Regions from separate parts of the Paenibacillus kandeliae genome, predicted to be linked through region 1. Evidence: predicted binding sites of a transcription regulator. Region 1 holds the regulator's gene; each other region holds the start of a gene.

Region 1 (4,372 bases):
GTCCAGAGAACAGTATCCATGATCCCGGCAAAAGTCATGTCAAATTTACACGTCCTGCTTGGTTCGGATGTGCGTGCTGTCCACCCAATCTGGCACGATTGCTCACGTCGCTGCATAACTATGTGTATACCGTAAATGCGGAGCAACAGAGTATTCACACCCATCTGTATGTAACAGGTGTAGCGAATGTAGAGTTAAATGGTCAGCAGGTGCAGTTGGAGCAGCATAGTCAGCTCCCATGGGAAGGTGAGGTGCAGATGACTATTCGTACGGATCAGCCCATAGCCTTTACACTTAGCTTGCGCATTCCATACTGGTCGGATGGATACACTTTTCAGCTTAATGGTGAATCGGTAGAGGGAGAATTACAGGATGGATATATAGCACTGGATAGAGTGTGGCAGGATGGGGATCGACTGGAATTGCTATTACCGATGGATATTCGTCAGTATGCAGCGCATCCACTTGTACGTAGTGATCAGGACAAACTGGCGGTTGGACGTGGACCGCTGATCTATTGCGCAGAGCAAGAGGATAACGGTGAGCATCTGCATCTCATTCGTGTATCGCCAGAAGCGCAGTATACGTATCAGTTTAGAGCGGAGCTACTAGGCGGTGTTGGTACGATTGAGGTGCAGGCACAGCGACAACAAATTACACAGGAGTGGGAGGGCGAATTGTATCGTTCCTCTGTCCAAGCTACGTTTCAGCCGCATCGATTGACCCTCATTCCTTATTACAGCTGGGCGAACCGCACGTCTGGCGAGATGCAGGTATGGCTTCATAAAGCCTAAGTACAGGAATACAAAGGAGGAGTAACGATGCGAAACAAAGTAAATATTCATCCTGCCACATTTGCAGGACAGGTCATTACAGGCTATGTATCTGATAAGGCACATGCAGAAGCAATAGCGAAGGATCATCTGGCACTCTATTTGAATGCTTACTTTCTAGCAGAAACATTTAATGCGATGGAAGATCAGCTAGCAGAAAAGGCGGAGAAACAGGACTTTAAGGCATTGATGGCTAAGGTGCTGGAAACGAAACTATTTTAAAAGAATGAAACTCCATATTATTACATTTAAAGCAGTCGGTGCAGGATTCCTCATCGGCTGTTTGTTATGGTTGTTTTGGGAGTTGCTATACCTGCTGTATTTTTGACTACGTCTATATGTATAAAAGTAATGCTGTATCCTAATACATCCGCCTCATTATTCCGAAGATAGGAATATCTGTCTCATGGGTAATATAATTTCAGCAGGACAGGCATCCACTGGCAGAATGAAGCATGTATGAACGGCTACGCCTGCATCATCAAGGAGGAACAGCTATGGACGAAGACGTAAGGGAACGATTGACGCTTGTGTATGAACAGCATCTAAAAAACCTGACTACCCGTTTGAAGCAGCTGTATACGATTGATAATCCGCTACACGAAAACAATGTATCTGGTGATGAAGTGATCGATGTTCGGCACGAATATGAAGTATGCCGCAGGCTGGAGGAAGTCTACAGCGTGGTAGAGCGTACCGGTGTGCCGCAAGGTCAGACGTATGAAGATTATAGCTCGTATATGTTTCACGCTAGCAAGGCAAAAGATGTATTTAGTGCTAAGATTGAAGAACTGGAACGTCAGCATCACGCTGAGATCACGAATATTAACGCACTCATGCAGATGTTCCGAGTCGAGCTAGCACGATTGAAAAAAGGCGATGTGGGCGAACAGCAGGCTGCGGCGAGGCAAGGATAATGCAAATGAGCATAAAAAAGACTCCTGATGTGATCATCAGGAGCCTTTTTGTGATGCAGCTGATACCGGGCAGAATCAGTGCAAGTTACGGAATAATCCGACCACTTTACCAAGGATGGTAACGCGTGTCAGTCGCAACGGCTCGTACGTAGGGTTTTCCGGTTGAAGACGAATATGGTCTTTTTCCTTGTAAAAGGTTTTGACAGTTGCTTCGTCATCTTCGGTCATCGCAACGACGATATCGCCATTGTCCGCGGTTTGTTGCTGGCGAACGATAACATAGTCACCGTTATGAATACCGGCTTCGATCATACTGTCGCCAATAACGGAAAGCATGAAAATCTGGTTATCACCGGTAAACTGCTGTGGCAGTGGGAAATAATCTTCGATATGCTCTGTCGCAGTAATCGGTACACCGGCAGTTACTTTACCGATAATCGGTACGCGGGATACAGATTGCGCAAATAACAGATTATTCTCGGATTCTTCCTGACCGAGCAGTTCAATCGCACGTGGTTTAGTCGGGTCGCGACGGATCAAGCCTTTTTTCTCCAGACGATCGAGGTGACCGTGTACAGTGGAGCTAGAGGCAAGACCGACCGCTTCGCCGATCTCACGAACGGATGGCGGATAGCCTTTCAGTTTTACTTCATTCCGGATAAATTCCAGAATTGCCTGTTGGCGGCTTGAAATCTTGGACATACCGTATCAACCCCAATACTAGTAACGTTTGGGAAAAGTATAACACAGAACTACCGTTCGCACAAACATAAGTTCTAAAATTTAGCAAGAATATATTTTTGAGGGAACAGAAGCTTCTATATGTTGATGATTTTAGTACGATAGACTCTGTTCAATGAAGGGAACAGGTATTCGAAATACATAAAAATAAAAAGCGAACAAAGGTTCGAAAAAACTCTTGATCAAAACATATGTTCGTGCTATATTCTTTTCAGGAAAACAAGAACAAACGTTTGGAGCGTGAAGCACATGCTAAAATATACTACATATAAAAGTATCCACCAACAGGAACAAGAACCTCAAGTGACTGACTTGCATAGCAAAGAATCAGCTGACGGTTCTTCCCATACATCTTCTTCCGGCAAACCCAACATTTCTTCCTCTTCTATGAAGACAACTCGTTCAGGCAATGTGCGTCAATCTTCAGCAGTACGCAATCCGGTAACGTCTAAAGAGCCGGCTGTAACAGAATGGATGTACGTATCAGGTGAGAACAAAGGCAAATCATCCGGCACGCGCAAATCCAGCCGTACATTCCGTCAGAAAACGCTAGAGCTGATCCAGATGACTGCACGCAAATCGCTGGCAAGCAAAAAGAAACGCAAGCGCCCATCTCGCAAGTCCAAGTGGAACTCGACCGGACGTATGCTGATATGCTTGTTATTTGCTAGTGTATTACTGTATGGTGGCGTTCAGCACTTCGTCGTTGCCGACGAATCGCCATCTATGAAGCAGCATGTGATCGTATCGGATGGTGACAGTTTGTGGGCAATCGCTTCTCAGTACAAAGCCCCTGATGCAGATATTCGTGATTATATCGCTGAGATTCGTGATGAGAACAATCTGTCCACCAGCGAAATTCAAAGTGGCGATATACTGGTCATTCCGAATCATTAATTATATCGTGTGTTGTTCTCATATATATATTTTATCTATTCAATCTTGCCTCTTGTGGATTCGGTTTCTAGTAAATCTGAGCTGATACTCCTATCAAGCCGCAATGATGATTCTCCTTTTATATGAAAGTTTTTATATGCGGTATTCAACAGTCAACGAACCGGTTCTCCTCCGGTTTTACATATACACCTTATTGGTGGCTTGTCATGGTGTGAATAACCTTGACAAGCTTTTTTTTACATGTCAAAGTTAGAAAAGATAGTTTTGGGAGGGTAGTTATGGACATCGATGGAATCATTACACGCATTAACGAATTGGCACGCAAAAAGAAGGAATCTGGTCTGACCGCTGAAGAAACAGTGGAACGCGACGAGCTTCGTGCCGTTTACCTTGGTAATATCCGCCGCAATTTCCGTCAGCAGCTTGACACCATTGAATGGGTCGAGGACAGCGAAACGGAAGAAAAGGGCAAATGAATGACGGTTTGACCCGTCCAATCCGGTTATGATCATCGACGCAATAACCATACAGGGATGTCGCAGCTGATCCATGATCAAGCCCCGGCATCTTCTTTTATTTGCGGCGTTTGTCTGTATTGAGCGTGCAGAAGCCTAGAAGGATTCTGCATGTCTGAATAGAAGCATTATTTATTAATTTTATTTAGGGGGAAATGCGATGTCCCGTTCCTGGGAAAGGCAAGTCAAACGCAATACCAAGCAAGTGAACGATCGCCGTAAAAAAGCCGGTCAAGATCGCATCGGCAGCAATGGCACCAGCAGTACCGCATCCGAATTTACCACGTACAAAGGACGCAATTTTGTGTTCCCGGCAACGCTCGTTCTGCTCGGTATTGTATACGGTATCATGGGTATCATGTATCCAGCGACCAATAGCAGTACGATTTTGTTTGTGGTAACTGTGCTGTTGTATGTATTCTTGGGAGTTGTCTTGTATTTCCGCCGTCCTTATTTGAAGATCGGCAGA
Region 2 (4,372 bases), 1.2 Mb from region 1:
ACGATATTGAATTGCAAATGAATGGCTTGCTTGGATTATTGCATAATATCGGTGAACGTGAATATGAGTTGTTGCCGATGCTACATGCGCTTGGTTTGCAGCAGGATGCCCAGCTAATTACACCACTTCAAATGCAGCAAAGGCGAGAACGGGTAGAAGGCAATGAGCAGTATAGTGAATCCTTGCTAGAGCGTATTCGGGAAGTGGAGCGGCAGCTTCTGGTATATCGCGATCCGACTATCTTTTATGAGCGTGTGTTTACTTATGCAGATCGATTATTGACAAGTATCCAATCCCAATTGTCGTAGATAAAAGCAATCGTCGTATCTAAAAGCCGCTGTTGAATCATACATGAAGTTGGTGATGGGGAACATCAATTGGGCAGCTATCGGCAATAGTCAGGAAGAGATTTGCCGATGGCTTGTGTACCCATTGAGTGGAGGAATGAAAAGATAAAGGGGAGGTTGCAGATGGGCTGGGAATACGGAGTCACTGTAAACGAACAGGATAATGGTCAAAGCGCCGAAGATACGGCAAGACAGTTGCTAGATGTCTGGTATGAGCGACTGATTCATAACGTGGGACAGCAGTATCGTTTGGAAAAGGATGAGGCTGGGTTTGCGGTATGGAACGACAAGGAAGCGAAGTGGCCTGAGGTGCTGGAAGTACAGCTACAATTGCCAGATAGAGAGGCACAGTCAGCGACGGATACGCCGGGACAAGTAGAACTGTATATATTGTTTCATATTGGTGGTAAGCAAGCGGCAGATATGCTAGAAGTGATGGATTCTACTCTGGCAGAGTATGCTCCTGATGCAGAGCGATTGGAATATTAGCAGGATAGCATGAGTAGGTAGCAAGTGTATCGTTTACATAGAAAGAAGGAGAATCAGATGAAATCAAAAGCAGTCACAACACCATTGGGATTAATGTACGGTCGCGATGCGATCTATGTGGATCAGGTGCATTACCAATATGATCGTCGCAAATTGTTGTTGGAAGGTTCATTGAATGGAGAGCTTGGGAGCGAAAGCGATACAGAGAAGTTTGTACCGTATCAGCTGACATTTGAAGGTGTATATTATTTCCGCGCGACGGAACTGGATTTGCACTTTGCTTTGGACGACATGGAGGATTCTGAGAACATGGAAGGACCGATAGAACATTCGAACTGGGTAGAATATACCGATTCACCGTTACTACGCTCAGCTAGAGAAGAAGGTAAACCAGAATTGCAAGAAATGCGTCATTTTGTGTTGTATACGTATGATGATGTATTCAAGATCGGTTGTCGAAGTTATACATTGAAATTGCATACAGACCTAAATAGTCAGTCTAATGAATCATATACATTGTAATTGAATATGTAGAGCAATAATGGAGTTAGAAAAGATAAGTCTTGGAGGAGAATATGAGCTACTCAAGAAGACTTCGCGCAAACAATCATATCCATATGACCAGAAGTGCTATTGAAAGTGTTCGTAAGGAAAATAACATTAAGTATGAACAATTCCATGAATTTGGCAAATTGGAGTGGCAATCAGTATATCATCAATTATCACAAATATTTGTACCTCGTGGTGTGTATCCTGATGGAAGAACGTTATATCAATGTTGGAAATATTGGGAAGAAGACTATGAAGTATTGTATGCTGGTGAGAATTACCTTGACGACTTGAATTTTATTATCCCCTCTCACGATAAGGTCGTGTTATTAGCAGAAGAAGGTTCATATGGACGGAAAGAGTATTGGCTATACGAAGGATACGTGGATGCAGTGTATCGAATCATTCATGAAGCAGCACTGTATAATTATATGATTGCCTCTAAAAAATATAACTGGATACTGGCTGAAACTCAGGAAGGTTTTTTGTATGGAAAAGGCGAACCAGTTGTAAGCAATATGATCTCATTGAGCAAACGTAAAAAGCGATAAACCTTCTTCACATCAGATCAACGGAATGGTCATTGTCAGATGACTGTTCTTTTTTTATAATAAAATAGAACACATATTCGCTATGTGATTAGGGAACGGGTTATTGGAAGAGATCACCATCTAATCAAAAGAAAAAGATATGCCGCTGATGAATGAGCTGGAAACGGACAGGAGGGGAAGACATGAAGGAGGATACCAGCGGCTACTATCCGACACGCGGACGAGTGATTTTGCATGTGGATATGAATGCCTTTTACTGCTCGGTGCATGCTGCGGAAGAGCCTGAGAAGTATGCTGGCAAGCCGACAGCAGTGGCAGGCAGCGTGGAACTCAGGCGCGGTATTGTAGTGACAGCCTCCTATGAAGCACGACGGGTCGGTGTCAAAACAGGAATGCTAGTCGGACAAGCGCTGCAAAAGTGTCCCAAGCTGACGCTCATATCGCCTGATTTCACTCTGTATCGCAAGTATTCATCCGCGTTTATGAATATTGCCTACAGCTATACCCCTCTGCTGCAAGCTACCTCCATCGACGAATGTTATCTTGATATTACCGGTTCAAGTCAGTTCGGAACACCGATGGAGATCGCTACTGAGCTGCAAAATCGGATTCGCGACGAGTTGCGGCTGCCCTGCTCAGTTGGTGTAGCACCCAACAAGCTGCTTGCCAAAATGGCATCAGACATGAAAAAACCGAACGGAATCTCTATTCTGCGTATTCGTGATGTACCACGTCTGCTCTGGGATCAGCCATGCGCAGAATTATTCGGCATCGGTCAGAAAACGGCAGCTAAGCTGCGCGAGATGGGCATTCGTACCCTTGGACAGCTGGCGGCGGCAGATGAAGCGCGATTGAAGGCACGCTTTGGTGTAATGGGCAGTTGGCTCAAGCAGGCGGCAAACGGAATTGATCATTCGCTGGTTGAGCCGGACAATGAGCCGAACAAATCGGTCGGTCACACGACCACACTGCCTGCCGATATTCAGGATATGGACGATATTCGGCGCGTGATGCTTAATTTGAGCGATCAGGTATGTAGACGTATGCGACGTCAAAAGCTAATGGCACATACGATCCAGATTACAATTCGAACACCGGATATGAAGACGATTACCCGCTCACGAGCATTGCCGGTGCCAACAGATACCGCTGAGGAAGTATACCATGAGGCATGTGAGCTATATACACGTCACTGGCTTGGTCGTGGACCGGTACGTCTGCTCGGCGTAACCCTGCAAAATTTACTGCCACGCGATGAAGCGGCTATTCAGCTCGATCTATTCGATTACGAGCGCCAGCCGCAAAAGCAGGAGCTGACGCATATTATTGATCAGCTTCGTGACAAATTCGGTGAGAATGCCGTGCTTACTGCCGGTATGCTGGGCAATGATCCGTCTGTACTGATTCGTAATCATAAGATTAGAGGAACATCATTGCAGCGAGATGGACGACGGTTTGAGCATGAAGAGGAATAAGCATGGTACAGTCTGTCCTTATCGTGGCGTTTAAGCTGTTAGCGGAAAGGGTAAAATTTAAAATACAGACAAAACAAGGCTGTTTTATGCGGCATATCCAGTTGCGATGACTAGCTGTTATGTGGAATGTATTTGAAATTATGCGTGCTTTGTATTATATTTTGATTATCTGTACAGACTGGGTGTCACATAAATAGACAACTGGAAAGCAATGATGGGAGGATATACAGATGAGTAAATATACTTGGGTAGATAAAGATACATGCATCGCTTGTGGCGCATGCGGAGCAACGGCTCCTGATATCTATGACTACGATGATGAGGGTTTGGCAGAAGTGATTTTCGGCGGCGATAACAACCGCGGTGTTACTGCTATCCCAGAAGACATGTACGAAGATATGGTAGATGCTTGCGACGGTTGTCCAACCGATTCGATTCGTGTAGAAGACGAGCCATTCGCAGAGTAAGATCCATACGATACCTTCAACGGTCCATTGAAGATATTGATGTTAAGCAGAAGAGAAAAGCGTTTTTCCCATGATTGGGGAAAGACGCTTTTTTTGATCATACGATAAAATTGTGAAAATCAGCTTATTCTCATTTCGTATTTCTGAAAAATTGCGTTATATTGCAAGCAGAATTTGATGCCTCAGCCCTACAGTCTATCTATCGTCAAAACGATAAGATTGACCGATAAAGAAGATAATGGACGTTTTGTCGGCAATGCTACACGTGTTTACGTGTTTTCTACAACATACATAATCATTGCCAAAAGAACAATAGGCAGGGAAGGAGATTCGGACCACCGTCCGGGAAACACATGAAAAACCTACTTTACTTAAAACGTTATGTCAAAATGCATCCCGATAACCGGATGGGTTGGTACCTGCTGGGCAAGGAATACGAATCCGACGGTCAGATGGGCAAAGCGAATTATTGTTACAATCGTGCAGGGGACATT
Region 3 (4,372 bases), 910 kb from region 1:
TGAGAAGAAGCAGCAGTGAAGGCAATAGGGAGCGCTCTATTGTCTTTTTCTGTGATATATTTCCGCATTATATTCATCTAAGGGAGGATACAATCATGAAAGCCGTCAAAGCAGAAATTATCGCCGTTGGTACTGAGCTACTGCTCGGTCAAATTACAAATACGAATGCGCAATACCTGTCTCAGCAACTGTCCTATTTGGGCATTGATGTGTACTACCAGACCGTTGTGGGAGATAATTTGAATCGATTGAAGCAGGCAATCGAGCTGGCAAGCAGCCGTGCGGATGTGGTCGTATTTTCCGGCGGAATTGGTCCCACACAGGATGATCTGACCAAAGATGCGTTGGGTGAAGTACTAGGACGTTCCCTGCACATTTATCCAGAAGCGATGCAAAAAATCGAGAAGTTCTTTGAGGGACGCGATAAGCCAATGACGGAAAATAATCGCCGTCAGGCAATCATTCTGGAGCACAGCCACCCACTTGACAACGAAGTCGGTCTTGCCGTGGGTATTGCTATCAGTCAGGACGATAAGCATTATGTTGTACTGCCAGGTCCACCGAAGGAATTGAAGCCGATGTTCGAGCAGCAAGCGGTGCCTTGGCTGCTGACAAATGTATTGTCCGGTGAATACCCGATCTATTCCAAAATGCTGAAATTTGCAGGTATTGGTGAGTCGGCACTGGAGGATGCGCTACTGGATTTGATTAGTGCTCAAACCGATCCAACGATTGCGCCTTATGCCAAGGAAGCCGAGGTGACGATTCGTCTCACAACCAAAGCACCGGATGAGAAGCAGGCGATGGAAAAACTGAAGGCGATGGAGGCGGTCATTCGGGATCGTCTGCCAGATCATATGTATGCTGATCAGGACATTCGTATTGAGCAGCAGATTTTGCAGATGATGACAGGTATGAAATTGACGCTGGCAGCGGCAGAAAGCTGCACGGGCGGTCTAATTATGGAAAATCTCACCAGAGTACCGGGCAGTGCGCTCGTCTTCATGGGTGGGATCGTATCGTACTCCAACGAAATGAAGGAGCAACTGCTTCAAATTCCGCATGAGTTGCTGGAAGGCGAGAATGCGCCAGGAGCAGTGAGCGAAGAAGTGGCAGAATTGATGGCGCAGGAAGCGCGTAAGATTCTGGATACTGATTTTGCCGTTGCCGTAACCGGAGTGGCAGGTCCAGGCTCATCCGAGCGCAAGCCGGTCGGTCTCGTATATGTAGCGCTTGCCGAACGTAATCGCGATACCCAAGTGTGGCAGCTGAATTTAAAAGGCAACCGCGAAGCAATTCGCATCCGTTCAGCGAAGAGTATCATGTATCGGCTCTGGCTTCGCCTCAAAGAGCTTCAGGAGGAACAGCTTGGCTTGACAGGTCAAAGAGGATAAACGTCCATTACAGACAGTCTACGGGCTTGCAGATCCTATATAGCTATGCTATGATCACTCTAGCCGGAAGAACCGCAGCAAACCTTTGCTGCGGTTTTTTGTTTCATATGGGATAAAAACATGTAATTCTTACATAACGGCCGCACAAAACAGTTCAAAAAAGTTGCCATTTTGTATTGCGTTCACAATTTACAAAATTTGGTATATAACGAATGGAGGGCTGCAAAAAGACGAATATATGTTCGAAAAAAGCTTGGCAAAATGCGAAAATTGCAGTATAATTAGTTTATAAACATTGAGAAGGATGTGAGCTGATTGTCAGATCGTCGTGCTGCGCTGGATATGGCGCTTCGTCAAATAGAGAAACAATTCGGTAAAGGTTCCGTTATGAAACTCGGGGAATCTACGCATATGCAAGTTGAAGTTGTACCAAGTGGATCGATTGCTCTGGATATTGCTTTGGGAACAGGCGGAATGCCAAGAGGTCGGATCGTTGAAATATATGGACCTGAATCTTCAGGTAAAACTACCGTTGCTCTGCACGCTGTTGCAGAAGTACAAAAAGCTGGCGGTCAAGCAGCATTTATTGATGCTGAGCACGCGCTGGACCCGCAATATGCTAAAAACCTGGGCGTAAACATCGATGAGCTGCTGCTTTCCCAACCGGATACGGGTGAACAAGGTCTGGAAATCGCTGAAGCTCTCGTACGCAGTGGTGCAGTCGACATTATCGTTATCGACTCTGTAGCGGCACTGGTGCCAAAAGCAGAGATCGAAGGCGAAATGGGTGATTCCCACGTCGGTTTGCAAGCACGTCTGATGTCGCAGGCATTGCGCAAACTGTCTGGTGCAATCAGCAAATCGAAAACAATTACAATCTTCATCAACCAGCTGCGTGAAAAAGTCGGCGTTATGTTCGGTAACCCGGAAACAACACCAGGCGGTCGTGCCTTGAAGTTCTACTCTACGGTACGTCTTGATGTGCGTCGTATTGAAGCTATCAAAAACGGTAACGATATCGTCGGTAACCGTACACGTATCAAAGTTGTGAAAAACAAAGTGGCACCTCCATTTAAACAAGCAGAGATCGACATCATGTATGGTGAAGGTATCTCCAAAGAAGGTAGCTTGATCGATATCGGTACGGAAAAAGATATCGTTAATAAAAGTGGTGCTTGGTATTCGTATGATGGCGAACGTATGGGTCAAGGTAGAGAGAATGCGAAGCAGTTCCTGAAAGAAAATCCGCAAATCTCCCTCGTGATCGAAAACAGAATTCGCGAACTGAGCAACCTGAGTACGTTGGTGGAATCTCCTTCGGATGATCAAAAACGCAAAGAAGAACTCGAAGAACAAGAACTGTTCTCGGAAGCAACTGAGTAATGTAGTCATTGCAGGTTCTGTTATCTGGATATTTCGGATAGAGCAAATCAATACAGCCAATCACCGGTTTGTGCCAGCATTCCGGTGATGTTAAGCGCCTGTAACGTATATTACGTTCAGGCGCTTTTTGATATGCAAGAGATAGGCAAGTCAATCTGCATTGGAGAAGGGAACTACAACGATGAATAACTTTAGATCTTTTCGCAAATCATCCCGCAAGTCTTCTCGTTCACAGCAAGCTGAAACGAATGAACAACCCAATGACTGGGAATCAGAAGAAGAAGAACTCGATCAAAAAGCGGATCGATTGGACGATTTTCCCGATAATGGTGAATTGGAGATCATTTCCGTTGAGCCGGTACGCTGGCCAAGGTTTCATTATCGGTTAACGTTTGGCGAGTTGAACCTAATCGTGCATGAAGATGTAATGATCAAATATCGTATGCTCAAAGGCTATTCATTTACAAAAGATGCCTTGCAGGAAATTATGGCAGCGAACGAACTACAGGCAGCGTATGCGTCCTCTGTCAATTATCTGAGCTATCGTTCACGAACACGTACAGAAGTAGCACGCAAATTGCGAGAAAAAGAATACGAGAGCCATGTAATCGAAGCGACACTAGAACGGTTAGAGCAAGAAAAGCTAATCGACGATGGATTATTTGCTCAGCAATGGGCAAAACAGCGTGTGCGTACACAGAAAAAAGGCAAAGTGTGGATTAGACAAGAACTTCGGCAAAAAGGTGTAGATCAGGAGCAAATTGAACAAGCGCTTGGTGATATTGACGAGGATGAAGAATTGAACAGTGCTGTCCTTATGGCGCAGAAGAAATGGAATAGTACATCCGGTCAGTGGCTGGATAAAAAACGTAAAACGATGGCGTATTTAATGCGTCGTGGATATTCCTCTGATCTGATTCGTCGTGCGTTAGCTCAAGTGGAGCAGAAGCAAGATGAAGATGAGGAAGAGTAATACCGTTATAACCAAAGGAAATACATGCAAAAGGCAATGAGAGGTACTTTCAACAATATAGGTCATTCATTTATAGCTTACTCATATACTATTCCTATTCTATTAGCATCAAGTGTCTGATTTGGAACAAAATCTGCATTTTGAACACGATATAACAAAAGGGAACTGGACAACTATTGTCCAATATTAAAGAAAGTAAGCTGTTTTGCACACTGGGGCGGATTCATAATGTTGTTATCTTTGTGCAGATAGTAAAAATCGGAGCAACACAATAATAACGAAATCAACTGTTTTTGCTTTTACAGCGGCATATATACGTTGTTACAAAGCAAGTGTACAGACAGAAATGCCAATTGCTTGACAATGTCTTTTGGCAAATAATAAAATGGATGTGTACAGTTTGTCATTTTTGCGTCATTTTTAGCTTATTGACACCCGGTGATGCAATGCAGACAGACTGTTGCACAAAGGCTTGAACAATGAAAATGTTTATCTCCCTTGAACAGGGAATTGGCACATGTACCCGCATGGGCGATGAAAGAGATTGTAAAGGGATGAAGCATTGCATTACCAATCAACAATGGTGGTAGTTCCCAAGGAATACCTTGGAGGAATCAGCGAG

Evidence for each region. The regulator LexA, encoded in region 1, represses DNA repair genes until DNA is damaged. The targets are predictions, from matches to a motif close to CGAACATATGTTCG.
Region 2: a site for LexA is predicted at 2,003-2,016, ahead of ABXR35_RS04365 (DNA polymerase IV). Genes of this name have one in related genera too.
Region 3: a site for LexA is predicted at 1,626-1,639, ahead of recA (recombinase RecA). Genes of this name have one in related genera too.

Annotation. Positions count from the first base shown of each region.
Region 1 covers NZ_JBFDUZ010000001.1:2,160,479-2,164,850, reverse strand. Annotated here, with positions in the region: gene ABXR35_RS09225 (glycoside hydrolase family 127 protein) at 1-794, shown strand, start outside; gene ABXR35_RS09220 (hypothetical protein) at 822-1,055, shown strand; gene ABXR35_RS09215 (hypothetical protein) at 1,331-1,750, shown strand; gene lexA (transcriptional repressor LexA) at 1,826-2,452, opposite strand; gene ABXR35_RS09205 (LysM peptidoglycan-binding domain-containing protein) at 2,741-3,388, shown strand; gene ABXR35_RS09200 (DUF896 domain-containing protein) at 3,667-3,864, shown strand; gene ABXR35_RS09195 (methyltransferase) at 4,064-4,372, shown strand, end outside.
Region 2 covers NZ_JBFDUZ010000001.1:994,363-998,734, forward strand. Annotated here, with positions in the region: gene ABXR35_RS04345 (hypothetical protein) at 1-308, shown strand, start outside; gene ABXR35_RS04350 (hypothetical protein) at 471-836, shown strand; gene ABXR35_RS04355 (hypothetical protein) at 894-1,358, shown strand; gene ABXR35_RS04360 (DUF6756 family protein) at 1,412-1,936, shown strand; gene ABXR35_RS04365 (DNA polymerase IV) at 2,119-3,411, shown strand; gene ABXR35_RS04370 (ferredoxin) at 3,642-3,878, shown strand; gene ABXR35_RS04375 (L,D-transpeptidase) at 4,232-4,372, shown strand, end outside.
Region 3 covers NZ_JBFDUZ010000001.1:1,252,562-1,256,933, forward strand. Annotated here, with positions in the region: gene ABXR35_RS05560 (competence/damage-inducible protein A) at 96-1,394, shown strand; gene recA (recombinase RecA) at 1,710-2,777, shown strand; gene ABXR35_RS05570 (regulatory protein RecX) at 2,959-3,750, shown strand.